DNA from 3 places in the Mycobacterium adipatum genome. Region 3 is predicted to be linked to each of the others. Evidence: predicted binding sites of a transcription regulator. Region 3 holds the regulator's gene; each other region holds the start of a gene.

Region 1 (9,851 bases), 2.6 Mb from region 3:
CCCGAGGGCGGTTTCTCCGGACGCGAGGTGATGGCCGAATTCAAACGAGCCACCGGCTTGCCGACCGCCACCAACATGATCGCCACCGACTGGCGCGAGCTGGGACATGCCATCCGCTGCGGTGCCGTCGACATCCCGCTGGCCGATCCGCACTTCTGGACCATGAGCGGCTCGGTGCGTGTCGCCCAACTGTGCGACGCCTGGGGGCTGACCTGGGGATCGCACTCCAACAACCACTTCGACGTATCGCTGGCCATGTTCACCCAGGTGGCCGCCGCGGCGCCCGGCGAGATCACCGCCATCGACACGCACTGGATCTGGCAGGACGGCCAGCGCATCACCAAGGAGCCCTACCGCATCGTGGACGGCTATCTGGACGTACCCGCAGCGCCGGGCCTGGGCATCGAACTCGACGAGGACCGGGTGGCGGCCGCGCATGAGCTGTACCTGGCCGAGGGGCTCGGCGCCCGCGACGACGCCGTCGCCATGCAGTATCTGATCCCGGGCTGGAGCTTCGACAGCAAACGCCCCTGCCTGCAACGCAACCCGTGACGATGAAGGTCCTCGTCGCCGACCGCAACCTGGTCCCGCACCGTCGTCGACTGGAGGCGGCCCTGCCGCCGGGTGTCAAGACGGTGTGGTCCGGTGCCGACGTGAGTCTGGACCGGTTGCGCGAGGCCGAAGTCTTCGTCGGGGGCCGGTTCACCGCCCCGATGGCAGCCGCCGCAGAAAAATTGCGCCTGGTCCATGTGGCCGGCGCCGGAACCGACCGGGTCGCGTTCGAGGCGCTGGGTGCCGATGTTGTGGTGGCCAACACCTTTCACCACGAGCGTTCCATCGCCGAATTCGTCATGGCCGCCGCCATCATGCTGCGCCGTGGATTCCTGCACCAGGACCGCGCGCTGCGCACCGGCGTGTGGGCCAGCTCGGTGTATGACGACACCATCGTCCAGCCGCCCACCCTGCACGGAGCCCGGATCGGGTTCGTCGGGTTCGGCCATATCGGTCAACAGGCGTGGAAGCTGTTGAGCACCTTGGGCTGCCAGGGGGCCGCCGTGACCGGATCGGGGCGGGTGCGCGACGGTGCGGGCCTGTCATGGGCCGGTGATGCGTCCCGGCTCGACGACCTCGCCGGCGAGTCGGATGTGCTGGTGGTCTCGGCGCCGTTGACCCGCGAGACCACCGGCATGATCGGTCGTCATCAGCTCGGCGCACTGGGACCCGACGGTGTCCTGATCAATGTGGGGCGAGGCCCGCTGGTCGACGAGAACGCGCTCTATGACGCGCTGTTGACCGGTCGCCTCGGGGCGGCCGCCATCGACGTCTGGTACCGGTACCCCGACGCTCCGAATGGTCCCGCCGCGGTGTGTGCGCCGAGTGCGTTGCCGTTCGCCGAGCTGCCGAACGTGTTGATGACCCCGCACGCCTCGGGGGTCACCGCCGACACCTTCGAGGGCAGAACCGACGATATCGCCGCCAACATCGGCCGACTCTTCCGAAATGAGCCGCTGCACAATATTGTTCGTCCAAGCAGCGTTCACCCGAGCGCGTCGTAGATCAGCCGGAAATAGCGATCGGTCCGTGCCGAACCCTCGATACCGGGGCCCATCTTGTTCATCACATAGGAGATGGTGGTGCGCCGGTCCGGGTTCATCGACTCCCAGGACCCGCCCCAGCCGCCCCAGAAGCAGATCTTGCCGTCCGGGATGTAGCCGATGGCCGGGCTCGGTAACCCATAGCCGAGTCCCATCCGCAGTCGGTGGCCGGCCAGCACCAGATCGGGCCCCTCGATCTGGGGGTCGAAGATCCGCTCGACGGTCTCCGGCCTGAGTAGCTGTACCCCATCGACGTTGCCGCCCAACGAGATCGCCGACAGGATCTTGGTCAGGGCCCGGGCGTTGGTGTGACCGTTGGCGGCGCCGATATCGGCCGCCCGCCACGCCGCGGAGTTGGCGACCAGCGGGTCCGGCGCCGGGCCGGTGAAGGTCTTGAGCATCTGCTCGGTCCACTGGTCCATCGGCGGAATCCCCTCGAACGGGTCCGCGGGAGCGATGATCTCGGCGATGCGCTCGTCATCCTCGGGTCGGGCGCCGATCTGGAAGTCGGCGCCGAGCGGTCCGGCGATCTCCTCGGCGACGAACCGCTTCAACGACTGGCCGGTGACCCGGCGCAGGACCTCCCCGATCAGATGGCCGTGGGTCAGCGCGTGGTACCCGGTGGCCGTACCCGGTTCCCACCACGGCGTCTGCGCGGCGAGCATGGCGGTGGAACGGTCCCAGTCCAGGATGTCCTCGGGCGTCACCGGTTGCTCCCACCCGGACACACCCGAGGAGTGGGTGAGCAGATGCCGGAATTCGATGTGCTCCTTGCCGGCGGCCCCGAACTCCGGCCACACCTGCGCCACCGGGGTGTGCGCCTCGATCAGCCCACGGTCGATGAGCATCAGGGCGGCCAGAGCGGTGATGTTCTTGGTCGAGGACCACACGTTGACGATGGTGTCTGCCGTCCAGGGCCGGGTCCGGGCGGCGTCGGCATACCCGCCCCAGATGTCCACGACGAGCTCACCGCCGATATCGATGGCGATGGCGGCACCGCACTCCTCGCCATCGGCGATGGCTCGGCCCAGCGCGTGCGCGAGCGCAGCGAACTGCGGTGTGAAGTGTCCCTCGACGTTTCCCATGCCCGACATCATGCGCCGGGCCGGGGCTACCAGTTGTGGTATCCGCCTTCGGGGCCCAGCATCCGCTCCAGTCGGCTGCGGCCGATCTTGGCCAGCTCGTTGCGCAGCACCTTGCGCTCCATCTCGGCGTCATGGTGCATCCGGTCGGACAGTGCGGCCAGCACGTCGGCGGCGCAGTGCCCGTCGACGTACATCACGAACGGGAAACCGTAGCGGTCGACATAGCCGCGCGACGCGGCACTCAGTGCTGTCATGGTTGCGGCGTCGTCATCCCAGACCGCGCACTGCTCGGCATGCGACCTGGGGCTGCGCGGCCGGCGTCCGACATCCGGGCAGGTGTCCAGAATCTGGTCGATGGCGGCCTCGGGCAGTTCGAACAACAGCGCGTCGGCGCGGCGGAACAGCGTCTCATGGTCGGCGTATGGGCGCCCCCTGGCCAGGTCACGAGCCATCGCATAGCTGTTACAGCACTCGTAGAGGGCGTGCACCGCCTTGCGTTCGGGCAACGTGTTGAACACGTCGAGGCCGATTCCTTGATGCAGTAGCACGCATCCATGATCGAAGGGCCAGGACACGCCCGGGTTACCGCTTGTTACAGCGGTGCTAAATCACCGCTGGTCAGTGCCCGCCGGCCTTGAACCGTTCCACCGAACGCGCCAGCTCGGCCTCGGCCTCTTCGCGGCCGGCCCAGTCCGCGGCCTTGACGAACTTGCCCGGCTCCAGATCCTTGTAGTGCACGAAGAAGTGCTTGATGGCTTCCAGCTCGAACGGCGGCACGTCGGCGAGGTCCTGGATGTGATCCCAGCGCGGGTCGCCGGCGGGCACACAGAGCAGCTTGTCGTCGCCGCCGGCCTCGTCGGTCATCTTGAACATCGCGACCGGGCGGGCCTCGACGATGCAGCCCGGGAACACCGACTCCGGCAGCAGCACCAGCGCGTCCAGCGGATCGCCGTCCTCGCCGAGGGTGTCGGCGAAGAAGCCATAGTCGGCCGGGTAGCCGAAGGACGTGTAGAGGTAGCGGTCCAGCTTCACGCGACCGGTCTCGTGGTCCACTTCGTACTTATTGCGCGAACCCTTGGGGATCTCGATGACGACGTCGAACGACACCGGCGTTGCTCCTTCGGCTGGCTTGGTCTGGCGGGTCCACCCTAGAGGAGCGATACGCTGCACGTTATGCGGCCCGGGAGATGGCGCCGATCCACCCACCTGGTGATCGGCCTGGTGGTACTGGTGCTCGTCGCCGCCGTGGTGGGGGTCGCGGCGGTCGTCACCTCGACCCGTACCGCGGCGAACAAGGCGTTGCCCGAGCAGCCCGCCGCGGTGGCGGCCGCACCGGCGGTTCGCCCGCTCGACGAAGCCACCACAGAACCCACCCCGAAAGGTCTGGCCGCCACGCTCGCCCCCGCGCTGGCCGACCCGAATCTGGGCGCGCTGACCGGCCGGGTGACCGACGCCGTCGACGGAACCGAGCTGTGGGAGCAGGGCGAGGACATCCCGATGCAGCCGGCGTCGACGAACAAGGTGCTCACCACCGCGGCCGCGCTGCTGACGCTGGACCGTGATGCGACGCTGACCACCCGGGTGGTGGCCGGTGACCGACCCGGGGTGGTGGTGCTGCACGGGGGCGGGGACCCGACCCTGTCGGCCGCTGCCGATGACGAACGCACCTGGTACAAGGGCGCCGCCCGGATCAGCGACCTGGCCGCGCAGGTGCGTGAACGTGGCACCCGGGTCACCGCGGTACAGGTGGACCTCGGTGCCTACAGCGGGCCCACGATGGCGCCCGGCTGGGACCCGCTGGACATCGACGGCGGCGATATCGCCCCCATGGAATCGGTGATGCTCGACGGAGGCCGGACCCAGCCGGTCTCGCCGGAGTCGCGGCGATCGCGGACACCGGGTCTGGACGCGGGCCGGGCGCTGGCCACCGCGCTGGGTGTGGACCCGGCGGGCGTCACGGTGACATCGATCGAACCGGACGCCGAAGAACTCGCCTCGGTGCAGTCGCCCCCGCTCATCGAACGGCTGCGCCAGATGATGAACGACTCCGACAATGTGATGGCCGAGTCGATCGGACGCGAGGTGGCCGCCGCGCTGAACCGCCCGCGCAGTTTCGACGGGGCCGTACAGGCGGTGCTCGGCCAGCTGCGCGGGGCCGGTGTGGACACCGCGAACGCCACCCTGCTGGATTCCAGCGGGCTGTCGGTGGACAACCGGCTCACCGCGCTGACCCTGGACGGTGTCATCGCCGCGGCGGTCGGCGAGGAGCAGCCGCAGCTGCGTCCACTGGTCGACCTGCTGCCCATCGCCGGCGGGAGCGGCACCCTGTCCAACCGCTACCTCGACACCGACGAGGGCCGCGCCTCGGCAGGCTGGCTGCGCGCCAAGACGGGATCGCTGACCGGCACCAATTCGCTGGCGGGCATCGTCACCGATGCCAGCGGCCGGGTGCTGACCTTCGCGTTGATCTCCAACAATGCCGGGCCGACCGGGCGGACGTCGCTGGACGCGCTGGCCGCCAAACTGCGGTCCTGCGGGTGCGGCGGATGACGGATCGTTCCGATATCGGCGGTGCGGTCGACTGGTCCTTCGCCGCAGATGTCGGCGCCAAGCTGAGCAGGCCGGGACCGGCCACCACCGACTACACCCGCGATCAGGTGATCGCCCAGCTGCACGACTCGGCGCGCACCGCGGAACTGCCGGTGCGCGAGGTGACCCACCTGAACGAGGGGGCCGAGGTCCCGGACGCGCGGGTGATCGACCGACCGCAATGGGTGCGCGCGGCGACCCGGTCGATGCGGGTGATGACCGGCGCTGCCGAGGCCGCCGGCAAGGGCCCCGTCGGCGCGTTGACCGCCAAGGTGACCGGAGCCCAGACCGGTGCCGTGCTGGCCTTCATCTCCTCGGGGATTCTCGGGCAGTACGACCCCTTCGGACCCGACCAGGGTGAACTGCTGCTCGTGTACCCGAATGTCATTGCGGTGGAACGGCAATTGCGGGTCAAACCCGCCGATTTCCGGCTCTGGGTGTGCCTGCACGAGGTGACACACCGGGTGCAGTTCCGCGCCAATCCCTGGCTGGCCGAACACATGTCGTCATCGCTGGCGGTGCTCACCGACGACGGCGGCGAGCAGGCCGGTGACGTCATCGGCAGGCTCGCCGAATATGTCCGCGCGCAACGCGGCGGTACACCGGTGGATGCCAACTCCGCCGGTGTGCTCGGTCTGCTGCGCGCCGTACAGACCGAGCCGCAACGCCGAGCCTTGGACCGGCTGCTGGTGCTCGGCACCCTGCTGGAGGGGCATGCCGAGCACGTGATGGACGCCGTCGGGCCCGCGGTGGTGCCGACGGTCGCGACCATCCGGCGCCGCTTCGACGAGCGCCGGCAGCGCAAACAGCCACCGCTGCAGCGCATCATCCGCACTCTGCTGGGCTTCGACGCCAAACTCAACCAATACACCCGGGGCAAGGTGTTCGTCGACGAGGTGGTGGCCCGGGTCGGGATGGAGCGCTTCAACGCCATCTGGACCGACGCCGAAACCCTGCCGCTGCCATCGGAGATCGAAGAACCGCAGCGATGGATCGATCGGGTCCTGTAGCGCAGCTGCGCGCGGCGGTGGTGGCGTTCGCGGACGCCCATCTCGAAGACGGCGGGCCGTGGTGCGTGGGACTGTCCGGGGGTGCGGACTCGCTGGCCATGACGGCGGTGGCCGCCCCGTTGCGCCCCACCACGGCGCTGATTGTGGACCATGGCCTGCAGGCCGGTTCGGCGGACATCGCCGAATGGGCCCGCGCTCAGGCCATCGCGCTGGGATGTGTTGACGCACAGGTACTTCGCGTCGATGTGGGCACAGTCGGAGGGCCGGAGGCGGCCGCCCGTACGGCTCGCCACGCGGCACTGCAAAGCGCCCGGGACGGCGCACCGGTGCTGTTGGCGCACACCCTCGACGATCAGGCCGAGACTGTGCTGCTGGGGCTGGGCAGGGGTTCTGGGGCCCGCTCGCTGGCCGGGATGCGGGCCTATGACGCGCCCTGGTGCCGCCCGCTGCTCGGTGTGCGCCGGGAGGCGACGGCCGCGGCCTGCGCGGAATTGGGTCTGACGCCGTGGCAGGACCCGCACAACATCGACCCGCGCTTCACCCGGGTCCGGCTGCGCACCGAGGTGCTGCCGCTGTTGGAGGAGGTGCTGGGTGGCGGGGTCGCCGAGGCGCTGGCGCGCACCGCCGCCGCGCTGCGCGAGGACACCGAGGCGCTCGATGCCGCGGCCGCCGAGATCGGACCCCACGAGGGGCCGCTGCCGTTGGCGGACCTGCACGGATTGTCCGCCGCGGTGCGCCGGCGCGTCATCCGGAGCTGGCTGCTGTCCGGGGGAGCCTGCGATCTCAGCGACTCCCAGATCCGGTCGGTCGACGTTCTGGTCACGGCGTGGCGCGGCCAGGGCGGGGTCGCGGTGCCGAGCAAGCTGCCCAGGCAGCGTCTGTTCGCGGCCCGCCGCGATGGCGCTCTGGTGCTCTACCGTCAGCCGGTCATCTGATCCCGGCTACGCTGTGACGGTGACTGCGGAGTTGTATCCGGGCGACATCAAGTCGGTCTTGCTGTCCGAGGACCAGATCAAAGCCAAGACCGCCGAACTGGCCGGCCAGATCGCCGCGGACTTCCGTGACGGCGGGCCCGATCAGGATCTGCTGTTGATCACCGTGCTCAAGGGTGCGGTCCTGTTCGTCACCGATCTGGCCCGGGCCATCCCGGTGCCCACCCAGCTGGAGTTCATGGCGGTCAGCTCGTACGGATCCTCCACCTCGTCCTCCGGTGTGGTGCGCATCCTCAAGGACCTCGACCGGGATATCAACGACCGGGATGTGCTGATCGTCGAGGACATCGTCGATTCCGGTCTCACGTTGTCCTGGCTGCTGCGCAACCTCGCGACCCGGCGTCCACGGTCACTGAAGGTGTGCACGCTGCTGCGTAAACCCGACGCGGTACGCGCCGATGTGGAAATCGAGTACGTCGGCTTCGACATCCCCAACGAGTTCGTCGTCGGTTACGGCCTGGACTACGCGGAGCGCTACCGCGACTTGCCCTATATCGGCACGCTGGAACCCAAGGTGTACGAAAACCCCTAGGTCTGCGTAACGCGTGGAACGGGTTTCGGGAACGATCGCCCGGCGCCGCATCGTGGCCGATTTTCGGCGTCATCGCTCTTGCGCGGCCCGGTTTGGCGGCGTAACATCGAACATATGTTCGAAACATAGAGCTTCCGGTATGCACCCGTGGAGCAGTTGACCGCGACGGATGTCGCTACAGAGAGAGGTTCGGCGGCCCTGGGGCTTTCCGAGCCGTGTTGCCCATTCGGACTGTTGTTGCCTGCCCGGGTGCACCTCTGTGAAAGCCGGTATCCACTGTGGACGCCACCGATCTCGATACGTTTGTTGATGCGTTGATCGATGACCTCACACCTGCCGCCGTGCGGGATGGGGATCGCACCCTGTTCCACCTCCTGGACAGCCCCAGGCGGATTCTTGACGACCAGGCGGTGGTGGCGGTGCTGGCGGCCGCGGTCACCCTGCGCAACCTGGCCGACCATGTGATCGCCTCGGCGGTCGCGGCGGCGGAGCGGGCCGGGATCCCGGCGCGGCGGCACCTACGCACGGGGGCCGATCTGCTCACCAGTATCGGGGTCGCTCCGGGTGCGGCGTATCGAGCGGCGCGGGTGGGGCGGGCGGCAGAGGCCCTGCCGGCGTTGACGGCGCAGCAGCGCCTCGGTGGGATTGGGATCGAGTTCGCCGATGCCGTCGGCAAGGGCGTCGCGCATATCGAATCCCGGGTGGCGTTGTCCGATGACGAGCGCGCCGAGGTTGTCAGGGCGCTGATGGTTCAGAGCACCCCGTCGGGGGTGGACAAGACGGCCCGCGGGATCGCCATCGCCAAAGCCACGACCCAACCGGTCGACAACACGGTGCCGGTGGCGGAGAACACCGACCTCAACGACATGAACGTGGCGCAAACCGGTGACGGGCGGGTGGCGGCCACCCTGGACCTCGACATCCTCACCGGCGAAGAACTGCTCGCCGCCCTCGACCCGCTATGCCGACCCGTCCCGCTGCCCGACGGATCCCCGGACCCCCGCCCAGCCGGGCGGCGCCGCGCCGACGCCTTCGGGCAGATACTGCGCACCTACCTATCCAGCTCCGGGCGCCCGACGAGCGGTGGGGTCCTCCCGCACGTCACCCTCATCCGCCCGACCACAGCCGGTGTGGACTGCCTCGGGTTCGGTGGGCCCATCACCACCGCGACCGCTGAGCTGATCGCCTGCGACAGCACGCTGACCGCGGTGCTCGTCGACCACTCGGGCGCACCACTGGATGTGGGGCGCAGCGAACGGCTCTTCACGCCCGCGATCCGCAAAGGGTTGGCGGTCCGCGACGGCGGCTGCGCACACCCCGGCTGCGGGCGACCGGTGTCCTGGTGCGACGCCCACCACATCACCCCCTGGGAACACGGCGGCACCACCAGCCTCGACAACGGGGTCCTGCTGTGTCGGCTCCACCACACCGCCATCCACCACGGCGGCTGGCGGGTCTACCTCGGCCCCGACCGCCACCCCTGGTTCATCCCACCGCATGCCCCGGGCACACCCGAGCCGGCGCATCTGCGCTCGCACGCCCGACGCACCATGACCGACCTACCCACGGCTGCATAACCACACCTGCACCGCACCTTGAAAACTTCACAGAGAAACCGGCGGTCGCGTCGATTGCGTTGGTGGCCAACCCAATTACTGCAAAGGCCAACGACTCAGGGCGCTAGGTGAGCTCCCAGATGACCGTCACCGAGAAGCCCACGCTCTGCTCGCCGGGGGAGAGCGGTACCGACTCGGCCATCGCCGCGCGCGGCATCGGGACCGGCGGCGGCGGTGTGGTGCCGTCGGCCTCCGAGATCGAGATGACGTCTCCCAGATTCATGCCGGACAATTCGGCGTACTGCTGGGCGCGGTCCTTGGCGTCTTCGAAGGCGCGGGTGCGAGCATCGCGCACCAGTGCGGAGTCATCGGCGATCGAATAGCTCACCGAGTTGATCCGGGTGTTGTCTCCGCCGGTGGTGACGATCAGGGCCAAGATGTCCGAGGCGCGGCCGGCGTCGCGGATCTTCACGTCGATGGCATTGCTCGCGC
Region 2 (9,851 bases), 910 kb from region 3:
CGTCGAAGGCCAGCCCGATATCGGCACCCGATGCCAGCACGTGCGCCTGCAGATCGACCAGATTGGCCGGATCCAGCGGGTTGGCCTCATGGTTGGGGAAGGTGCCGTCGAGTTCGAAATACAACGGCAGCACCGTGATACCGGGAATCGCCCCGAGCACTGCAGGGGTGGTGTGCCCACCCATGCCGTTTCCGGCGTCGACGGCGACCCGCAACGAACGCATCGCGGACAGATCGACCAGTGAACGCAGGAATTCGCCGTACTCGGCGAGCAGATCGCGATCGGTGATCGTGCCGGCGGCACCGTCGTACGCGGGTACGCCGTCGATGACCTCTTGAGCGATGGTGGCAAGACCTGTTTCCCGCCCGACCGGCAAGGCGGCGGCGCGGCACAGCTTGATGCCGTTGTAAGCGGCCGGGTTGTGGCTGGCGGTGAACATCGCGCCAGGGCAGTTCAGCAGGCCCGAAGCAAAGTACAGCTGATCGGTGGAGGCGAGCCCGATGCGGACCACGTCGAGGCCCTGGGCGATGACGCCCTCTGCGAACGCGTCGGACAGCGACGGCGAGCTCGCGCGCATGTCATGCCCGATGACGACGGTGTCGACCGTTGCGGCACTGTCCTCGTCGCGCACCAGCCGGGCGAAGGCACCGCCGACGTCACGGACGAACGCGTCGTCGATCTGTTCTCCGACCAGCCCCCGCACGTCATAGGCCTTGATGACAGCGTGGACAGCCTCAGCGGGCCGAGACATGGCTCTCCTCGCTCTCTGTGTACAGGGGAATCAAAGAACTGCTTGGCACACTCAGCCTAGTGTCTCGCCACGGCGGCCGCCGCAGGTCCCGTGAGCGGGCACGACGCAATCCGCCGCCCGCCGGGATCCGAGCCGGGCCGGATTACTCCGAGTTCGGCTCGGGGTCCGGAAGCACCCGCAGATGACCGCGCCGGCGGCCGTTGGGCTCCGGGCGACGCACCGGAGGGGCCATCAGGGCACCGCCGGGCAAGCCGGTGCCGGGATCGGAGAATCCGGCGGGCACGCCGTTCACCAGCGATTGCACGCCGTCACGGCCTTCCCGGACGGCATCGGCGAGGGCCGACAGATCGTCCTCGTCGGGATGGGTCGGCAACGGACCGGCATGGCGCACCAATTCCCATCCGCGGGGAGCGGTGATCCGGCCGGCATGCACGACACACAAATCCCAGGAGTGCGGCTCGGACACGGTCGCCAGGGGTCCGACGACGGCTGTCGAGTCCGAATAGACAAAGGTCAGCGTCGCCACGGCGTAGTGCGGGCACCCGGGCCTGCAGCAGCGACGGGGAACGTTCACGCAGGGAAGATTATCGTGCGGCGACGCGTCGGGCCTCCGGACACGCGCGCGCCGGGGTCGCCGATCTCCAACCGTTACCATCTCTGGCGTGGCGCAGCGTATCCATCGGGGTTCCCGGCGCGGCCGTGGAATGCGCGGGTCGCTGCTGCCGCCGACCGTGCCGGGGTGGCGCAGCCGCGCCGAGCGATTCGACATGGCGGTACTGGAGGCCTACGAGCCGATCGAGCGCCGGTGGCATCAGCGGGTGTCCGGATTGGACGTCGCGGTCGACGAGATCCCGCGCATCGCGCCCAAGGATCCCGATAGCGTGCAATGGCCGGCCGAGGTGGTGGCCGACGGCCCGATCGCGTTGGCACGCCTGATCCCGGCCGGAGTGGATGTCCGCGGTAACGCCACGCGGGCGCGAATTGTCTTGTTCCGCAAGCCGATCGAGCGACGCGCCAAAGACACCGACGAACTCGCCGACTTGCTACATGAGGTGTTGGTGGCGCAGGTGGCCACCTATCTGGGCGTCGAGCCCTCCGTCATCGACCCTTCGGCCGAGGACGAATAGCGCGTTGCGACCGGTGCGGCCGCAACGCGCCTGCGTCAGATGATGCCGCGCTTGAGGCGGCGACGCTCCCGCTCGGAGAGGCCACCCCAGATACCGAAGCGCTCATCGTTGGCCAGTGCGTACTCCAGGCACCGGTCACGTACCTCACAACCCTGGCAGATCCGCTTGGCCTCGCGGGTCGAGCCGCCCTTCTCCGGGAAGAACGCCTCGGGGTCGGTCTGCGCACACAGACCGCGCTCCTGCCACTGGTCGTCGTCCTCGATCGTGTCGGGCGCCAACTCGATACGGTCGGGCACCAGACTCAGATTCGGGCGCCCGACGACGTCGCTCGCCGCTGGATCGGTAGTGGTGTGCGGTGCACTGTCCACTGAACCGAGCATCCGGTCTTCGAACCGGAGCGCGCGGTCGAAATCGACCTGCTCAAAAGACATGTTCCGCCTCCTCACCTGATAATTTTCCCCGTTGTTGCCGATCGGAGCCCATACTGAATCGCGGATCGGCAAACCCTCCAGCACTGCCCCAGCTATCACTATTGTGATGTCAGGCCATCTACGATTCGAACATACGATCGAATCCCGGTCTGCGGCACCGAAACCGGCGGGCGAACCACGAATGACACTGATGTGATTAGACACGCGTTAGCTGTCAGGGTCAAGCGGAATGGCTGGTTTTCATACCATCTCGTGACATAGATCCGGCGTGTCCACGCTCCGGCGTGTTCGCCACACCCGGGTGGCCACACCGACAAATGCTGGCTGGCCTAGGGTCTGAGGGCGTGAAGGTCACAGTTCTGGTCGGCGGCGTGGGTGGCGCCCGCTTCCTGCTCGGCGTCCAGCATCTGCTGCGACTGGGGCAGTTTGCCGATGCCGGCGCCGAATCCGAGCACGAGTTGACCGCCGTGGTCAATGTGGGAGACGACGCGTGGATGTTCGGGGTGCGCATCTGCCCCGACCTCGACACCTGCATGTACACCCTCGGCGGCGGTATCGATCCCGAACGCGGCTGGGGTCACCGTGACGAAACGTGGCATGCCAAGGAGGAACTGGCCGCCTACGGCGTCGCGCCGGATTGGTTCGGACTCGGCGACCGGGACCTGGCCACCCATCTGGTGCGCAGCCAGATGCTGCGCGCCGGCTATCCGCTCTCGCAGGTCACCGAGGCACTGTGCACACGATGGGCGCCCGGTGCCCGGCTGCTGCCGGCCAGCGATGACCGCAGCGAAACCCACGTCGTCATCACCGATCCCGAGGGTGAACGCAAGGCGATCCATTTCCAGGAGTGGTGGGTGCGTTACCGCGCCAAGGTCCAGACCCACAGCTTCGCCCACATCGGCTCGGACAAGGCGACCGCCGCCCCCGGTGTCACCGAAGCGATCTCCGACGCCGATGTCGTGCTGATCGCGCCGTCCAATCCGGTCGTCAGCATCGGCTCCATCCTGACGATCGGGGGGATCCGCGGCGCCCTGCGATCCACCCCGGCTCCCGTCATCGGTTACTCCCCCATCATCGCCGGAAAGCCGTTGCGCGGTATGGCCGACGAGTGCCTCTCGGTGATCGGTGTCGAATCATCCTCGGAGGCCGTCGGAAAACACTTCGGCGCCCGCAGCGGAGTCGGCATCCTGGACGGCTGGTTGATCGATCAGGGCGACTCCGCCACCATCGACGGCGTGCAGGTGCGCCAGGCGCCATTGCTGATGAGCGACCCGGCGGTCACCGCCGACATGGTGCGGGCCGGCCTGCAATTGGCGGGCGTCGCGCTATGAGCGCCGAGCACGGAACCGCCGGGCCCATCGAGATCATCCCGGTGACCGGGCTGGGCGAGTTCCGGCCCGGCGATGATCTGGCCGCCGCGATCGCCGATGCCGCCGCCTGGCTGCGCGATGACGACGTGGTGGTCATCACCAGCAAGGTGCTCTCCAAGACCGAGGGCCGTATCGTCAGCGCACCCACCGACCCCGAGCAGCGGGACACCCTGCGCCGCAAGCTCATCGACGACGAGGCCGTGCGGGTACTGGCCCGCAAGGGCAAAACCCTGATCACCGAGAACGCCATCGGGTTGATCCAGGCCGCCGCCGGCGTGGACGGCTCCAATATCGACACCGCCGAACTCGCCCTGCTGCCGGTGGACCCGGACGGCAGCGCCGCGGCGATCCGCGCCGGCCTTGCCACCCTTCTCGAGGTCCGGGTCGGCATCGTCATCACTGACACCATGGGGCGCGCCTGGCGCAACGGACAGACCGATGTCGCCATCGGCGCCGCCGGGCTCACGGTCCTGCACGGCTACGCCGGAGCCACCGACCCGCACGGCAACGAACTCGTGGTCACCGAGATCGCCGTCGCGGACGAACTGGCGGCCGCGGCAGATCTGGTGAAGGGCAAGCTGACCGGCATCCCGGTGGCGGTGGTGCGTGGCCTGCGGTTGCACGATGACGGCTCCAACGGGCGCACCTTGGTCCGCAGCGGCGAGGATGACCTGTTCTGGCTCGGCACCGCCGAGGCGATCGAGCTGGGCCGCAGACAAGCACAGCTGCTGCGGCGTTCGGTACGGCAGTTCGGTACCGAACCGGTGCCCGCGGAACTCATCGAGGAGTCGGTCGCCGAGGCGCTGACCGCGCCGGCCCCGCACCACACCCGCCCGGTGCGATTCGTATGGGTGCGCGACCCGCAGACCCGGCTGCGATTGCTCGATGCGATGAAGCGGCAGTGGCAGGCCGACCTGACCGGGGACGGCCGCTCCGAAGACGACGCTCGGCGACGCACCGATCGCGGCCAAATCCTCTACGACGCACCTGAACTCGTCATCCCGTTCATGGTGGGCGATGGTGCGCACAGCTACCCGGACCCACAGCGCACCGCCGCCGAACACACCATGTTCACCGTCGCCGCGGGTGCGGCGGTACAGGGACTGCTGGTGGCGCTGGCCGCCCGCGGGATCGGCAGCTGCTGGATCGGTTCGACCATCTTCGCCGCCGAGATCACCCGCCGCGAGCTCGCCGTCGAAGACGAGTGGGAACCGTTGGGGGCCATCGCAATCGGCTACCCCACCACGGCGGCCGGGCCCCGCGACCCGGCGTCGACCGATGGGTTGCTGATCGAGCGATGAGCCTGCACGCGTCCGTCGTCGACACGTTGTCGCGTTGGCATGCACCCGATCCCGAGCAGGACGCTCTGCGCCATGCGGTCCTGGCATTCGTGTTGGCCCGGCCCGACGCCTGCGCCCGGGCCTGCGCGCCCGGGCACATCACCGCCTCGGCGCTGGTCGTCGACCACAGTGGCGGGCACGCGCTGCTGACGCTGCATCCGCGCGTCGGGAAGTGGCTGCAATTGGGTGGGCACTGTGAGGACTCCGACTCCGATATCAGCGCCGCGGCGCTACGCGAGGCCACCGAGGAGTCGGGCATCGAGGGACTGCGTATCGAGCCGGACCTGGCGGCCCTGCATGTCCATCCGTTGACCTGCTCGTTGGGCTCGCCCACCAGACATCTGGATCTGCAGTTCATCGTGCGCGCCCCGACCGGGGCCGAATTCATACGCAGTGCGGAATCGCTGGACCTGCGGTGGTGGCCGCTGGATGCGATGCCCCAGGATGATCCGGCACTGTTGACCCTGGCCCGGGCGGCCCGCACGGCGTAGCGGCGCGATCACCAATTAGCTTCGTGCGCAGCGTATTCCGAAGCGCCGCCGCTAGACGTCGGTGGAGTAGCGGATGCCGCCGTCGGGGATGGTGACCCCCGGCCACACCCGGGCACCACGCAGCAGCTCGCAGCGGGCCCCGATATCGGCTCCGTCGCCGATGACACCGTCGCGGATGAGCGCCCGCGGCCCGATGCGCGCACCGAACCCGATGATCGAGCGTTCGATGACCGCGCCGGCCTCCACCCGGACACCGTCGAAGATGACCGCGCCGTCCAGGCGCGCGCCGGCACCGATCTCCGCGCCGCGCCCGACCACGGTGCCGCCCAGCAGCAGCGCACCCGGGGCGACGGCCGCTCCGTCGTGGACGAGGAACTCCCCGCGTTGATGCTGCAAGGCCGGCGACGGCGCGATGCCGCGCACCAGATCCGCCGAACCCCGCACGAAATCGTCGGGGGTGCCCATATCGCGCCAGTAACTGGCGTCGACGTAACCGCACACCAACTTTCCGTCGCTGAGCAGCTTCGGGAACACCTCGCGTTCCACCGAAAGGGCCCGGTCCTTCGGGATCTGCTCGATGATCTCGCGGCGGAACACATAACAGCCGGCATTGATCTGGTCGGTCGGCGGGTCCTGCGTCTTTTCCAGGAATGCGGTGACCCGGCCGTCGGCGTCGGTGGGCACACACCCGAACGCGCGCGGATCTCCCACCCGCACCAGGTGCAGCGTCACATCGGCCCGGTGGCCGGCGTGGTAGTCCAGCAGCGCACCGAGATCGGCGCCGGAGAGCACGTCCCCGTTGAACACCAGCACGGTGTCGTTGCGCAGCTTGTCGGCCACGTTGGCGATACCACCACCGGTGCCCAGTGCCTCCTTCTCGACCACATACTCGATCTCCAGCCCGAGTTTGGAGCCGTCACCGAAGGCAGCTTCGAACACCTCGGCCTTGTACGAGGTACCCAGCACCACGTGGTGGATCCCCGCCGCGGCGATCCTGGAGAGCAGGTGGGTCAAAAACGGCAGGCCGGCCGTCGGCAGCATCGGCTTGGGCGCCGACAAGGTCAGCGGACGCAAGCGGGTGCCCTGCCCACCGACCAGGATTACCGCGTCCACCTTCGACGGATCGAGTGTGCCGGCCATGTCAGAGCCGTCCTTTCGTCTGCTTACGTCGAGAGTTCCGGACCACGAGACCGGCGCGGGCGGCCAGCGCACCCCTGATCGTCCACCTCAGCGGGGCCTGCCACCAGCGCGAATGGCGGTCAGCCAGGAAAGTGTAGGTGCTGCGGTGGTGGGCCGCCAGGTTCCGGGCGGGATCCCGTCCGGTCGAATGTCCCTTGTCATGCAGGATCTCGGCGGACGGCACGTAGATGTTCTGCCGGCCCGAGCGCTCCAGGCGATCACCGAGGTCGACATCCTCCATGTACATGAAATAGCGCTCGTCGAAACCGCCGACGTCGACGAAAGCGTCCCGGCGTAACAGCAGGCAGGCACCGGACAGCCAGCCGACCGGACGTTCGCTGGGGGTCAGTCGCTCCTGCCGGTAGGCCGCCGTCCACGGATTCGATTTCCACACCGGGCCGACGACAGCGTGCATGCCGCCGCGGATCAGGCTGGGCTGATGCCGGGCGGACGGATACACCGAACCGTCCGGATCGCGGATCAGCGGACCGAACGCGCCGGCGGCCGGCCAGCGCTGCGCGGCCGCCAGCAGTTCGTCGATACTGCCCGGACCCCATTGCACGTCCGGGTTGGCCACGATGAACAGCTCGCCGTCGGTGACGTGGGCGTCGACGGCCCGGTTGACGGCGGTGCCGTAGCCGAGGTTGCCGCCGGTGTGCAGCAATGTCACGTTCGGGTAGCGCGCGACCGCGTCCTCGGGGGCACCGTCGGTGGAGCCGTTGTCGGCCATGATCACCGTCACCGGCAGCTCGGTGGCGTGCGCCAGTGAGGCCAGGAAGCGATCCAGATGCGGGCCCGGCGAGTAGGTCACCGTCACGACCTTGAGTTCGTCAGTCACCGCGGGAAGCCAGTTCGTCGCTCACGCTGCTAGAGGTTAACCGGACCGCCGAACGGGACGTCAATTCAGCTCCGCCAACGCCGCACCCAGCCCGTCCCGCCACGACCGCAGCGGGCGGTAGCGGGCGTCGAAACGCGCGGTCGACAGCGCCGAGTAGACCGGACGCGGAGCCGGTCGCGGGTGTTTGTCGGTGCTCACCGGGCGCACCCGTTCCGGGTCGGCACCGCTGCCGGCGAAGACCGCGCGGGCCAGCTCGTAGCGGCTGGCCGGGCCGGTGTTCACCACGTGCAGCAGCGGCGGGGCCCCGGGGTCGTCGGCGATCTGCAGCAGCGCCCCGACCAGGTCGGCGACATAGGTGGGTGAGCCGGTCTGGTCGGCCACCACCTCTATCTCGTCACGTTCGGACTCCAGCCGGCGCATGGTGGCCACGAAATCGCTGCCCACCCCGGTGTACACCCAGGCGGTGCGCACCACGGTCGCGTCCGGCAGCGCGTCGTGCACGGCGCGTTCCCCGGCGAGCTTGCTCTGGCCGTAGACGCTGCGCGGGCCGACCGGATCATCCACGTCGTAGGGCCTCGGCGCCCCGTCGAAGTCGCCGCCGAACACATAGTCGGTGGAGATGTGCACCAGCCGGGCGCCCCTGGCCGCGCACGCGCGCGCGACGTTGCCCGCCCCGGTCGCGTTGACCGCGTATGCGCGGGCCGGTTCGGCCTCGGCGACGTCGACCGCGGTCAGGGCGGCACAGTTGATGACGACGTCGCCGGGCGCCACGATGTCGTCGCCGGCCGCCGGATCGGTGATGTCCCATTGCACCGACGTGCACGCAAGCAGATCACGGCCCCGGGCGGTGAGTTCAGCGCCCAGGAAGCGTCCAACCTGCCCGCCCGCGCCGGTGATGACGATTCGGGCAGGCACGACCGCTATCCGGCGAGCACCCCGGCGGCAACCTTGGGCTGCCAGTCCGTGGTGAGCAGCGCGCCGTAGTTGGCCTCGCGGTCGTTGCGGTTGGCGGTGTCCAGATCGCGCACGGCGTGGATGAAGGCCGGGCCGGCCCAACCCACCGCCGCCGCGGCGCCCAGCACGTCGACGATCTGCTTGGCCTGCTCCTGCTGGCTCACGCCGTCACCGGGAATATCGCTGGTGGACGCGCCCATCTCGGTCAGCCAGATCTTCTTGCCGCCGTCACCGTTGGCCACCATGACATCGTGCATGCGCAGAACATCGGACCAGCCGTTGTTGCTGTCGGCGGCCAGGCCACCCGGGAAGACGTAGGGGTGGGCCGCGGCGGCGTCGAAGGAGCCCTTGGCGCCCGCGTCATACATCTGCTGCAGGAACCCGGGCGGTGAGTCCGGTCCGGCCAGCGGGCTGAGCCCGGCGGCGACCACGGTGGCGCCCGGGTTGGCGCCCTTGATGGCGGGGTAGGCGGCCTTGAGCATGCCGGTGTAGCGAACCGCCTTGTTGTCGGCGAAGCCCATGAACAACGGCAGGTTCGGCTCGTTCCAGATCTCCCAGGCGTTGACCCGGCCGGCGTAGCGGCTGGCCGCGGCCGCGGCGAAGGCACCGAACTCACCGTTGTCCTTGGGCGGTGAGGACGGGAACAGCAGCTGCGCCCCCTGGGTACGCGCCCAGAACGGCGTGTTGGAGATCAGCCCGAGGACGCGCAGGCCATTCGCGCTCGCGGCGTTGACCAGGCTGTCGAAGTAGCCCCAGTTGTATTCACCCGGACCGATCCCGACGATCCCCCAGTCCAGCGGAAGACGCACCCAACTCGCACTGGTCTTGCCCACCGCGGCGATCTCGCGGGCGGAATCGGCCGGGTTCCCGGTGGCCCAGGTGTATCCCTGGGCGAATCCGTAACCGTCGGCCGGGGCCACCACGGCGTTCGCGGTGGCCGGGCTGACCGTGACCATCGACACCACCAAGGCGATCATGACCACCGCACGGCTGCAGGCCCTGCCCCACGTTTTTCGCATACCGCTCAAGTTACCGGACCTCCCATGTACTCATCGATCGAACGCCCAGCACAGACGGGGGAATGCCACGGTCTGCCGATAACGATCGGTACGCCATGTGTCGTTCACCGACCCGCCATCGTTACCGCGACCGCCACCGCGGATCCGGCACCGACGTGGTTGGCACGCCGACGCGCTTGGGCGGACATCCCGGTTGCGGCCAGTAGCCTGGGCTGATGCAAAATCGGCTGACCAGGACGGTCGGCGTCATTGCCGCGGTGGCGGTCGTGGTGTCCACCGGTGTGGCCTGGAGCACGGTGCGTTCCTTCGAGGACGGCATCAACCACGTCAATTCCGCCGCGCTCGGCGGGG
Region 3 (9,851 bases):
AGTTTCCTGCCCCACAACTGTCCGCCACGGACGGTCGTGGGCCAGTGATGATCCACGCGCTGGAAGGATTTTCCGATGCCGGTCACGCCATCAAGCTGGCGTCCCAGCATCTGAAGGACACCCTCGACACCGAGCTGGTCGCGTCGTTCGCCATCGACGAACTGCTGGACTACCGGTCACGGCGGCCGATGATGACGTTCAAGACCGATCACTTCGCCAGCTACGACCAGCCCGAGCTGAACCTCTACGCGCTGCACGACAGCGTCGGCACCCCGTTCCTGTTGCTGGCCGGCATGGAGCCCGACCTGCGCTGGGAGCGTTTCGTCACCGCCGTGCGGCTGTTGGCCGAACGGCTGGGCGTGCGGCAGACCATCGGCCTGGGCACCATCCCGATGGCGGTCCCGCACACCCGGCCGGTCACGTTGACCGCGCACTCGGCAAATTCCGAGCTCATCGCCGACTACACCCCGTGGGTCGGCGAGGTTCAGGTACCGGCGAGTGTGTCCAGCCTGCTGGAATTCCGGATGAGCCAGCACGGGCACGACGCGGTCGGATTCACCGTGCACGTGCCGCACTACCTGGCCCAAACCGCCTACCCACCGGCCGCCGAGACCCTGCTCGCCGAGGCAGCCCGGGCGGGGGCGCTGCAGATCCCCCTGGCCGCGCTCGGGGAGGCCGCCGCCGAGGTGCACACCAAGATCAACGAGCAGGTCGAGGCCAGCGCCGAGGTGGCTCAAGTGGTGGCCCAGCTGGAGCGTCAGTACGATGCGTTCGTTGCCGCTCAGGAAAATCGCTCGTTGCTGGCACGTGACGAGGAACTGCCCAGCGGTGACGAACTGGGCGCCGAGTTCGAGAAATTCCTCGCCCAGCAGGCGGACGGCAAGTTCGGGGAGGGCTTCACCGACGGCGAGGAGTGACCGACATGACCGATCGCAAGCCGAACCTGCGCAGCGTGCCGGAGATCTCTCCGGCCCTGCAGTTCCGCACCATCCACGGCTATCGTCGAGCGTTCCGGGTCGCGGGTTCGGGTCCGGCGATCCTGTTGATCCACGGCATCGGCGACAACTCCACGACCTGGCACACCGTGCAGGCGATGCTGGCGCGGCGTTTCACGGTGATCGCGCCCGATCTGCTGGGCCACGGACAGTCGGACAAGCCGCGCGCCGATTACTCGGTGGCCGCCTACGCCAACGGCATGCGCGATCTGCTCAGCGTGCTGGACATCGACCGGGTGACCGTCGTCGGCCACTCCCTGGGCGGCGGCGTCGCCATGCAGTTCGCCTACCAATTTCCGCAGCTGGTCGACCGGCTGGTGCTGGTCGGCGCGGGCGGGGTCAGCAAGGACGTGAATGTGGCGCTGCGGGTCGCGGCACTGCCGGGGGCCACCGAAGCGCTGGCGCTGCTGCGGTTGCCGCTGGTGCTGCCCGCCCTGCAGGCGGCCGGACGCATCGGCGGGGCCCTGTTCGGGTCGACCGGACTGGGCCGCGATCTGCCCGACGCCCTGCGCGTGCTCGCCGATCTCCCCGAGCCGACGGCATCCTCGGCGTTCGCCAGGACGCTGCGCGCTGTCGTGGACTGGCGCGGCCAGGTGGTCACCATGCTGGATCGCTGTTATCTGACCGAATCCGTTCCCGTGCAACTGGTCTGGGGTACCCACGACTCGGTGATCCCGGTCAGCCACGCATGGCTCGCACATGCCGCGATGCCGGGCTCGACGCTGGAGATCTTCGAGGGATCCGGGCATTTCCCCTTTCACGACGACCCTGACCGTTTCGTCGACGTGGTGCAGCACTTCATCGACACCACGATTCCCGCGGAGTACGACCACGAACTGCTGCGCGGCCTGCTGCGCACCGGTATGAGCGAACGCGCGATCACCGGTTCGCTGAACACCAGGGTCGCCGTGCTCGACGCGATGGGCGCCGACGAGCGCAGCGCCACCTGACTACCATCGGGGTATGGCCGTCGATGTTGCAGTCCTGCGAGTGTTCACCGATGCACGGGGCGAGTTCGGCAATCCCCTCGGCGTGATCGATGCGGCGACCGTGGATCCGGCCGACCGCCAACGCGTGGCCACCGAATTGGGTTACAGCGAAACGGTGTTCGTCGATCTTCCGGAGCCGGGAGCGGCGAGCGCACACATGCGGATCTTCACTCCGGTCGCCGAACTACCGTTCGCCGGGCACCCGACGGTGGGCACCGCGTGGTGGCTCAAGCAGCGCGGCACACCGGTGCGGACGCTGCACGTCCCGGCGGGTCTGGTGCAGGTGGAGTATCTGCCGGAAGCCGACGGCGAGTGGACCGTGATCAGCGCCCGATCGGACTGGGCACCCGATATGGCCATCTACCACCTGGAGTCGGTCGAGCAGGTGCTGGCCGCCGACACCGCCGATTACACCGACGACGTCGAGCATTACCTCTGGGCGTGGACGGACGAGTGCCGGGGCGCTCTGCGGTCCCGGATGTTTGCGCCGCACCTCGGCATCGCCGAGGACGAGGCGACCGGCGCGGCGGCGGTACGGATGACCGACCACCTGAGCCGAGATCTGCTCATCACCCAAGGCAGAGGCTCCGAGATTCGTACGTGGTGGGACCCGGCGGGTTGGGTCAAGATCGCGGGCCGGGTGGTAGCCGACGCCGGCGTCCGACTGGATTGAATCAGCCGGAGGTGGAGACACGGTGGGCGCGCAGCGCCTCGATCTCCCGTTCGAAATCGTCGGCCGAGGTGAAGGACCGGTACACCGAGGCGAACCTCAGATAGGCGACCTCATCGAGATCGCGGAGCGGGCCGAGGATCGCGAGTCCCACGTCGTGGCTCGCAATCTCGGGCGAACCCGCGGCCCGCACGGCGTCCTCGACCTGTTGTGCCAACAGGTTGAGCGCATCATCGTCGACCTGTCGGCCCTGGCATGCCCGGCGCACACCCTTGATGACCTTCTCCCTGCTGAACGGTTCGGTCACCCCGCTGCGCTTGACGACCGCGAGCACCGCGGTCTCGACCGTGGTGAATCGACGGCCGCATTCCGGGCAGGACCGGCGACGCCTGATGGCCTGACCCTCATCGGTTTCCCGGGAGTCGACGACACGTGAGTCCGGGTGACGACAGAACGGACAGTGCATCACCGCTCCTTCGCCGCACCGCAGATCGACCAGTTCGAATGTCGTCGAGCCTACCTGGGTACCGCAGAGCACGCGTCAGCCGATCGGTGCGATGAGCGTCTGCCCGGCCTGCACCGTGCCTGTTTCGAGCTTGTTGAGCTCGCGGATGCGCTCGACGATCTGGCCCGCGGGCGCATCCGGGGCCACCCGGTGGGCGATGTGCTGCAGCGTCTCACCGTCCTGCACGTACACCACCGACAGGCGGGTGGGCAGCTGGACGGGCTCTTCGGTGGGACCGCCCAGCTGGGCGACGAGCCCGAGCCACAGGGTGATTGCGCCGGCCAGCAGGGCCAGCAGCACCGTGGCGGCCGGTGTGATCGGCCGGCGCCGGTGCGAGGCGCGGGACATCAGCACCCCGCTGCCGCGGTGGCCCAGGGGTGCACCACCGGGGCGGCGCGAGGATGGGACACGACGCCGGCGCACGACGACGTCGCGGGGCAGGGGCCACACCTCGGCGGCCATTGCGGGCCGCGGCGACCGAGCCGGGGCGTACGCACTGTGCCGAGTGTCCGGGCGAGCTTCGAGAATCGTCATCTGAGCGCCTCTCCGAGTAGGGGTCTTTCGCTTCTGTGTTCGAATGCTAGTCGATCATGTGTTCGATGAATAGAACATGTGATCGAACTGTTGCGAAACGATAGACCGGGGCACCGACAAGTGGACGCGTCCCGCGCGGCCACCCGCCGGGCCGAGGGCGAACACGACACGCCTCGAACACATGTTTGATTATCTGTGCGGTGGCGACTACATTCGGGCACATGAGCGACAGCACCGAAACCCCTGAGGCACGCTCCAGCCTGACCGAGCGTCAGCGCACCATCCTGGAGGTCATCCGCACCTCCGTGACCAGTCGCGGGTATCCGCCGAGCATCCGTGAGATCGGCGACGCCGTCGGCCTGACCTCCACCTCGTCGGTGGCGCACCAGCTACGCACCCTGGAACGCAAGGGTTACCTCCGCAGGGACCCGAACCGGCCCCGCGCCGTGGACGTGCGCGGTTCCGACGATGTGGTGACCCCCATCGTGACCACCGATGTGGCCGGGTCGGACGCGCTCCCCGAACCGACATTCGTGCCGGTGCTCGGCCGGATCGCCGCGGGTGGCCCCATCCTGGCCGAAGAGGCCGTCGAAGAGGTCTTCCCGCTCCCCCGCGAGCTGGTCGGCGAGGGTTCGCTGTTCCTGCTGAAGGTGGTCGGCGAATCCATGATCGACGCCGCGATCTGCGACGGCGACTGGGTGGTCATCCGCCAGCAGAACGTCGCCGAGAACGGCGATATCGTCGCGGCCATGATCGACGGCGAGGCGACCGTGAAGACCTTCAAGCGAACCCGCGGTCAGGTGTGGCTGATGCCGCACAACCCGGCGTTCGAACCGATCGACGGTAACGACGCGGTGGTGCTCGGCAAGGTCGTCACCGTGATCCGCAAGATCTGACGGACCCTCAGTCCGCCCGGACGAATCCGTTCGTCCGGGCGAATTCCTCACTGGCGAACCAGATCTCGGCCTCGGTGTCGCGGTAGCCCGGGCTCCCCGGAGCCCAGTACAAACCGGTCTTGGTGTCCGCCTTGATCGGGTAGCCCTCCGGCGCCCGGTAGCGGTCACCGGTGGCCAGCCGCATCGAGGTCCATCCGGCGTCCTCGGGCTCGTCGTCCTGTATCGCGGCGTGACGCCCACTCGGGAAATCCGGTTCGTACGCGGTCTGCGGCGGCGCGATCACCGCGGTGGGTGACTCGATCCGCGTCGGCGCGGTGTCCACGGCGTCCGGGTCGTCGTCGAAACTCAGCACCGCATCCTGCTCGGCGTCGAGCTCTTCGAGATCGTCGGCGTCGACATCGCGCTCCGCGGCGGGTTCGCCGTCGTGGTCGTCGGCGTCGTATCCGTCGCCGTCGTATCCGTCGCCGTCGTACTCGTCGCTGTCGTACTCGTCGGCGTAGTCGTCACCGCTGTAGTCGTCACCGTCCTCGGTGCCGGATTCGGCCGGCGGCGCCGACGCCCACGGGCTCTGCGGGGTGTAGGGAGCCGGTTCCGGGCGGCTGGGGTACCCGGATTCGTAGCGGTCCCCGTATCCGCCGCTGTAGCCGCGTTCGTAGGGATCCTCACCGTCGTGGTGACCGTCGTCGAAGTGGCCGTCACCGAAGTGGTCACCGTCGCGGGGACGGCGGTTACGCAGGACCGCGACGCCGATCAGCGCGAGCACACCGAGCAGCGGGATCAGGCCGAGCAGCCACCACCAGGAGAACCAGCTGGCGCCCTTGCCGGAATCGCCGTCGGCCTGCGGCCCGTCCGCCGGGGCCTGCGGCGCGTCCGCGCCCGGCACCTCGAGTCCGGCGAGCTGAGACTGCAGACCGGCGGGCTCGGTGCTGAACTTCTTGGCCGCCCGGTCCCACGAGATCGAACCACCGTTGAACTGCTGGCTGACGATATCGCCGTTCTCGGTCTGGTCGGCCTTCGGCGCCCCGAGCTCACCGGTGGCGCCACCCAGCTTCTGCCATGCGGCGTTCATCGCGCCACGCACGATGACGGCGCCGAAATCGGGTGTCCAGAAGATGACGGGCTGGTCCTCCGCGGCGAACTCGACCACCCGACTCTGCGGGGTCAGTCCGCCATCGGCCTCGCTGGTGGTGGGGAACCCCAGATCGCCGGTCGGCCCGCCGACACTCTCGTACTTGGCCAGCACCTGTCCGGTGACCACGTTGGCGCCGGTGTCGGGGCTGTAGAAGATCTTGCCGCCGGCGTAGTTCTGCCCCACGCCGTCGGCGCCGATCGCGTACTGCGCGCCCTCCTCGGCGCCCAGCGGCCCGAGTGCGCCGCCGGCGGCACGGCGGGCGGCGGCGATGGCAGAGGTGGCGTCCGAGGGGACCTCGATGGCCCCGAGCTGACCTGCCAGCTCAGGCGGCACCGTGGTGAAGGCCTTGGTCTTGCGGTTCCACGAGATCTCACCGCCGGTGAACTTCTGGGTGACGACATCGCCATTGGTGGTCTCATCCTCGCTGGGTACGCCGAGCGCTCCGGCCGAACCCCCGAGCGCATCCCAGGCCTGGTTGATGGCGCCGCGCACGACCCGCGCACCGGTGTCCGGCGTCCAGAAGATGACCGGCTTGTCCGGCGCGCTGAAGGTGGAGTTGCGACTGTTGGCCGCCCGGCCGGGGCCCTCGTCGATGGTCGGGAAGCCCAGGTCACTGTCGGCAGGACCGCCGAGCGACTCGTACTTCTCCAGGATCGCGCCGGAGACGATATGCGCGCCGGTATCGGGGGTGAAGAAGATCTTGCCCGAGGCAAAGTTCTGCCCGAAACCGTCACCGGCCGGGTAGACGCCACCGTCCTTGGGGCCCAGCGGACCGGTCTCACCGCCGCCGGTCTCCCAGGCCGCGGTGATCGCCGCGTCGGCATCACTTTCCGGCGTGGCGACGGCCGGCGGCGCCATCAACACCGACGCGAACAATCCGGCGCTCACGAGCCCTACCGCAAGCCGCCCGGCAATCCTGCTAAGCCGGGATCGCTGCCTGGTCATCGGTCCTCCCCGAAGTCGTGCAAAACCACACGAAAGTATCGCGTTCGTCAACTTTGCGTCAGCCGACCACGAAGTCGTGGGATATCGCCACCTGCGCGTTATGCGTGTCGGACCTTCACACCCCCAGGCCGCGGCCGATGATCTCCTTCATGATCTCGGTGGTTCCGCCGTAGATCGTCTGGATCCTGGAGTCCAGGAATGCCCGCGCGATCGGGTATTCACGCATGTAGCCGTAGCCGCCGTGCAACTGCAGGCAGCGGTCCACCAAACGCACCTGCGCCTCGGTGCTGTACCACTTGGCCATCGCCGCCTGATCGACGGTGAGCTTGCGGTCCAGGTGCAACCGGATGAACTCGTCGACCATGATGCGGATCGCGGTCGCCTCGGTGGCCAGTTCGGCCAGCACGAACCGGTTGTTCTGGAAGCTGCCGATCGGCTTGCCGAACGCCTTGCGCTCCTTGGTGTACTGCAGGGTCTGCTCGAGCGCGGACTCCATCGCCGCGGCGGCCATCACGGCGATGCTGATGCGTTCCTGGGGCAGGTTCTGCATCAGATAGAGGAAGCCCATGCCCTCCTGGCCGAGCAGGTTCTCCACCGGAACCTGCACATCGGTGAAGGACAGTTCGGCGGTGTCCTGGGCATCGAGGCCGATCTTGTCGAGGTGGCGTCCCCGCTCGAAGCCCGCCATCCCGCGCTCGACCACCAGCAGGGAGAAGCCCTGCGCGCCCTTCTCCGGGTCGGTGCAGGCCACCACGATCACCAGATCGGCGTGAATGCCGTTGGTGATGAACGTCTTGGACCCGTTGAGGATGTAGTGGTCGCCGTCGCGGACGGCGCGGGTCTTGATGCCCTGCAGATCGCTGCCGGTACCGGGTTCGGTCATTGCGATCGCCGTGATCACTTCGCCGCTGCAGAATCCGGGCAGCCAGCGCCGCTTCTGCTCCTCGGTGGCCAGTTCGATCAGGTACGGCGCGATGACATCGTTCTGCAGGGTGAAACCCAGTCCGCTGTGGTGGCCCGCGGCGGTCTCCTCGGTGATGACGACGTTGTAGCGGAAGTCCGGGTTGCCGCCGCCGCCGAACTCCTCCGGAACGGCCATGCCCAGAAAGCCCTGCTTACCGGCTTCACGCCAGACCTCGCGGTCGACGATCTTGGCCTTCTCCCACTCCTCCCGGAACGGTGCCGCATGGCGCTCCAGGAAGGCGCGGTAGGACTCGCGGAACAGATCGTGCTCGGGCTCGAACAGGGTGCGGTCGTATTTGACGACGCCCATCGTGTGACCTCCGGTACTGGTATCAGGGTGCGTGGCGCCCAACATATACCAACCAGATGGTTGGTAGAGCCGCCGGCCGGGGCTCTAGGATCGGTGCGTGTCGCGAGCCAGCCTGGCCCACTGGGGCGCTTTCACCGCCGAGGTCAGTGCCGGCGACCTCACGGCCGTGCGCCCGCACGCCGGTGACGACGACCCCTCGCCCCTGCTGGGCAACCTGCCCGGTTCCATCCGGCACCGCTCCCGGGTCGCGGGCCCGGCGATTCGGCGCGGTTGGCTGGACAACGGGCCGGGGCCAAGTGTTCGTCGCGGCGATGACGAGTTCGTGGCGGTGTCCTGGGACGAACTGTCCGATCTGCTCGCCGGCGAACTACGACGGATCATCGCCGAACACGGCAACGAGGCGATCTACGGCGGGTCGTACGGCTGGGCGAGCGCCGGCCGGTTCCATCACGCGCAGAGCCAGGTGCATCGCTTTCTCAAACTCATCGGCGGCTACACCTCCTCGCGGCACTCCTACAGCCTCGGCGCGACCGGGGTGATCATGCCGCGGGTGGTGGGCACTCATGACGATCTGTTCAAACGCTCCACGCAGTGGGAGGTGATCGTCGAACACACCGATCTGCTGGTGGCCTTCGGCGGTCTGGCGCTGAAGAACACCGGGATCAACCACGGTGGCACCACCGCACATCCGGCACGCGACGCGCTGCGCCGGTTCCGGGAGCGGGGCGGGCGCATCGTGTCGTTCTCCCCGCTGCGCGACGATGTCGACGGCGACCACGAATGGCACGCCCCACGACCCGGCACCGATGTGGCCGTCATGCTCGCGCTGGCCCATGTGCTGGCCACCGAGGACCTCGCCGATCGCGCGTTCCTGGACACCTACTGTGTCGGGTACGACCGTTTCGAGCGGTACCTGCTCGGCACCGACGACGGCGTGCCGAAGTCGCCGGCCTGGGCCGCGACGATCAGCGGGCTGGCGGGAGAGGACATCACCGCGCTGGCCCGCCGGATGGCCGCGGGCCGCACCCTGGTGACCATCAGCTGGTCGCTGCAACGCATCCGCCACGGCGAGCAGGCGCCGTGGATGGGCCTGACGCTGGCCGCCATGCTCGGCCAGATCGGCTTGCCCGGAGGCGGTTTCGGGCACGGCTACGGATCGATGAACGAACCGGGGCTGGCACCGCTGCGCTTCCCGTTGCCGGTGCTGCCGCAGGGCCACAATCCGGTCTCGACGTTCATTCCGGTGGCCGCCGTCAGCGATATGCTGCTGCACCCCGGCCGGGAGTACGACTACAACGGCCGGCGCCAGACGTTCCCGGATATCCGCCTGGTCTACTGGGCCGGGGGAAATCCGTTCCACCACCACCAGAACATCGGCCGGTTACGCCGCGCGCTGGCCCGGCCGGACACCGTCGTCGTGCACGACCCGTACTGGACGGCGATGGCCAAGCACGCCGATATCGTGGTTCCCTCCACCACCGCCTATGAACGCGACGACTACTCCGGCTCCCGCAATGACCCGATGCTGATGGCGATGCCGGCACTGGTCGAGCCCTACGCACAGGCGCGCGACGACTACACCACCTTCGCCGAACTCGCGCGGCGCTTCGGCGTCGCCGACGAGTTCACCGAGGGCCGCACCGCCCGGCAATGGCTGGCGCACCTGTATGCCACGTGGTCGGCCGGTGTGGACTTCGATGCGCCGTCCTTCGACCAATTCTGGGCCGACGGGCAGCTACGGCTGCCGACCGAGCCCGGGCTGACCCTGCTGGCCGATTTCCGCGCCGACCCGCACACCAACCGGCTGAACACTCCGAGCGGCCGCATCGAGATCTTCTCCGCCGAGATCGACAGCTTCGGGTACGACGATTGCCTGGGCCACCCGGCCTGGTTCGAGCCCACCGAGTGGCTG

The links. The regulator LexA, encoded in region 3, represses DNA repair genes until DNA is damaged. The targets are predictions, from matches to a motif close to CGAACANNTGTTCG.
Region 1: the regulator LexA is predicted to act here: its motif matches at 7,911-7,924, upstream of A7U43_RS06305 (HNH endonuclease signature motif containing protein).
Region 2: the regulator LexA is predicted to act here: its motif matches at 2,436-2,449, upstream of cofD (2-phospho-L-lactate transferase).

Annotation. Positions count from the first base shown of each region.
Region 1 covers NZ_CP015596.1:1,349,417-1,359,267, forward strand. The annotation lists gene gudD (glucarate dehydratase) at 1-552, shown strand, start outside; gene A7U43_RS06265 (2-hydroxyacid dehydrogenase) at 555-1,556, shown strand; gene A7U43_RS06270 (serine hydrolase domain-containing protein) at 1,538-2,680, opposite strand; gene A7U43_RS06275 (2-oxo-4-hydroxy-4-carboxy-5-ureidoimidazoline decarboxylase) at 2,707-3,228, opposite strand; gene A7U43_RS06280 (inorganic diphosphatase) at 3,299-3,787, opposite strand; gene dacB (D-alanyl-D-alanine carboxypeptidase/D-alanyl-D-alanine endopeptidase) at 3,854-5,230, shown strand; gene A7U43_RS06290 (zinc-dependent metalloprotease) at 5,227-6,279, shown strand; gene tilS (tRNA lysidine(34) synthetase TilS) at 6,258-7,214, shown strand; gene hpt (hypoxanthine phosphoribosyltransferase) at 7,177-7,803, shown strand; gene A7U43_RS06305 (HNH endonuclease signature motif containing protein) at 8,082-9,380, shown strand; gene A7U43_RS06310 (SIMPL domain-containing protein) at 9,484-9,851, opposite strand, start outside.
Region 2 covers NZ_CP015596.1:4,858,068-4,867,918, forward strand. The annotation lists gene A7U43_RS23050 (phosphomannomutase/phosphoglucomutase) at 1-751, opposite strand, end outside; gene A7U43_RS23055 (DUF3499 domain-containing protein) at 894-1,325, opposite strand; gene A7U43_RS23060 (metallopeptidase family protein) at 1,456-1,878, shown strand; gene A7U43_RS23065 (WhiB family transcriptional regulator) at 1,914-2,183, opposite strand; gene cofD (2-phospho-L-lactate transferase) at 2,654-3,640, shown strand; gene A7U43_RS23075 (coenzyme F420-0:L-glutamate ligase) at 3,637-4,980, shown strand; gene A7U43_RS23080 (NUDIX hydrolase) at 4,977-5,510, shown strand; gene manB (mannose-1-phosphate guanylyltransferase) at 5,562-6,650, opposite strand; gene A7U43_RS23090 (glycosyltransferase family 2 protein) at 6,652-7,527, opposite strand; gene rfbD (dTDP-4-dehydrorhamnose reductase) at 7,588-8,442, opposite strand; gene A7U43_RS23100 (glycoside hydrolase family protein) at 8,448-9,500, opposite strand; gene A7U43_RS23105 (LCP family protein) at 9,716-9,851, shown strand, end outside.
Region 3 covers NZ_CP015596.1:3,946,282-3,956,132, forward strand. The annotation lists gene A7U43_RS18725 (proteasome assembly chaperone family protein) at 1-917, shown strand, start outside; gene A7U43_RS18730 (alpha/beta fold hydrolase) at 923-1,945, shown strand; gene A7U43_RS18735 (PhzF family phenazine biosynthesis protein) at 1,959-2,657, shown strand; gene nrdR (transcriptional regulator NrdR) at 2,659-3,120, opposite strand; gene A7U43_RS18745 (LysM peptidoglycan-binding domain-containing protein) at 3,196-3,693, opposite strand; gene lexA (transcriptional repressor LexA) at 3,915-4,589, shown strand; gene A7U43_RS18755 (LGFP repeat-containing protein) at 4,597-6,666, opposite strand; gene A7U43_RS18760 (acyl-CoA dehydrogenase family protein) at 6,782-7,939, opposite strand; gene A7U43_RS18765 (molybdopterin guanine dinucleotide-containing S/N-oxide reductase) at 8,037-9,851, shown strand, end outside.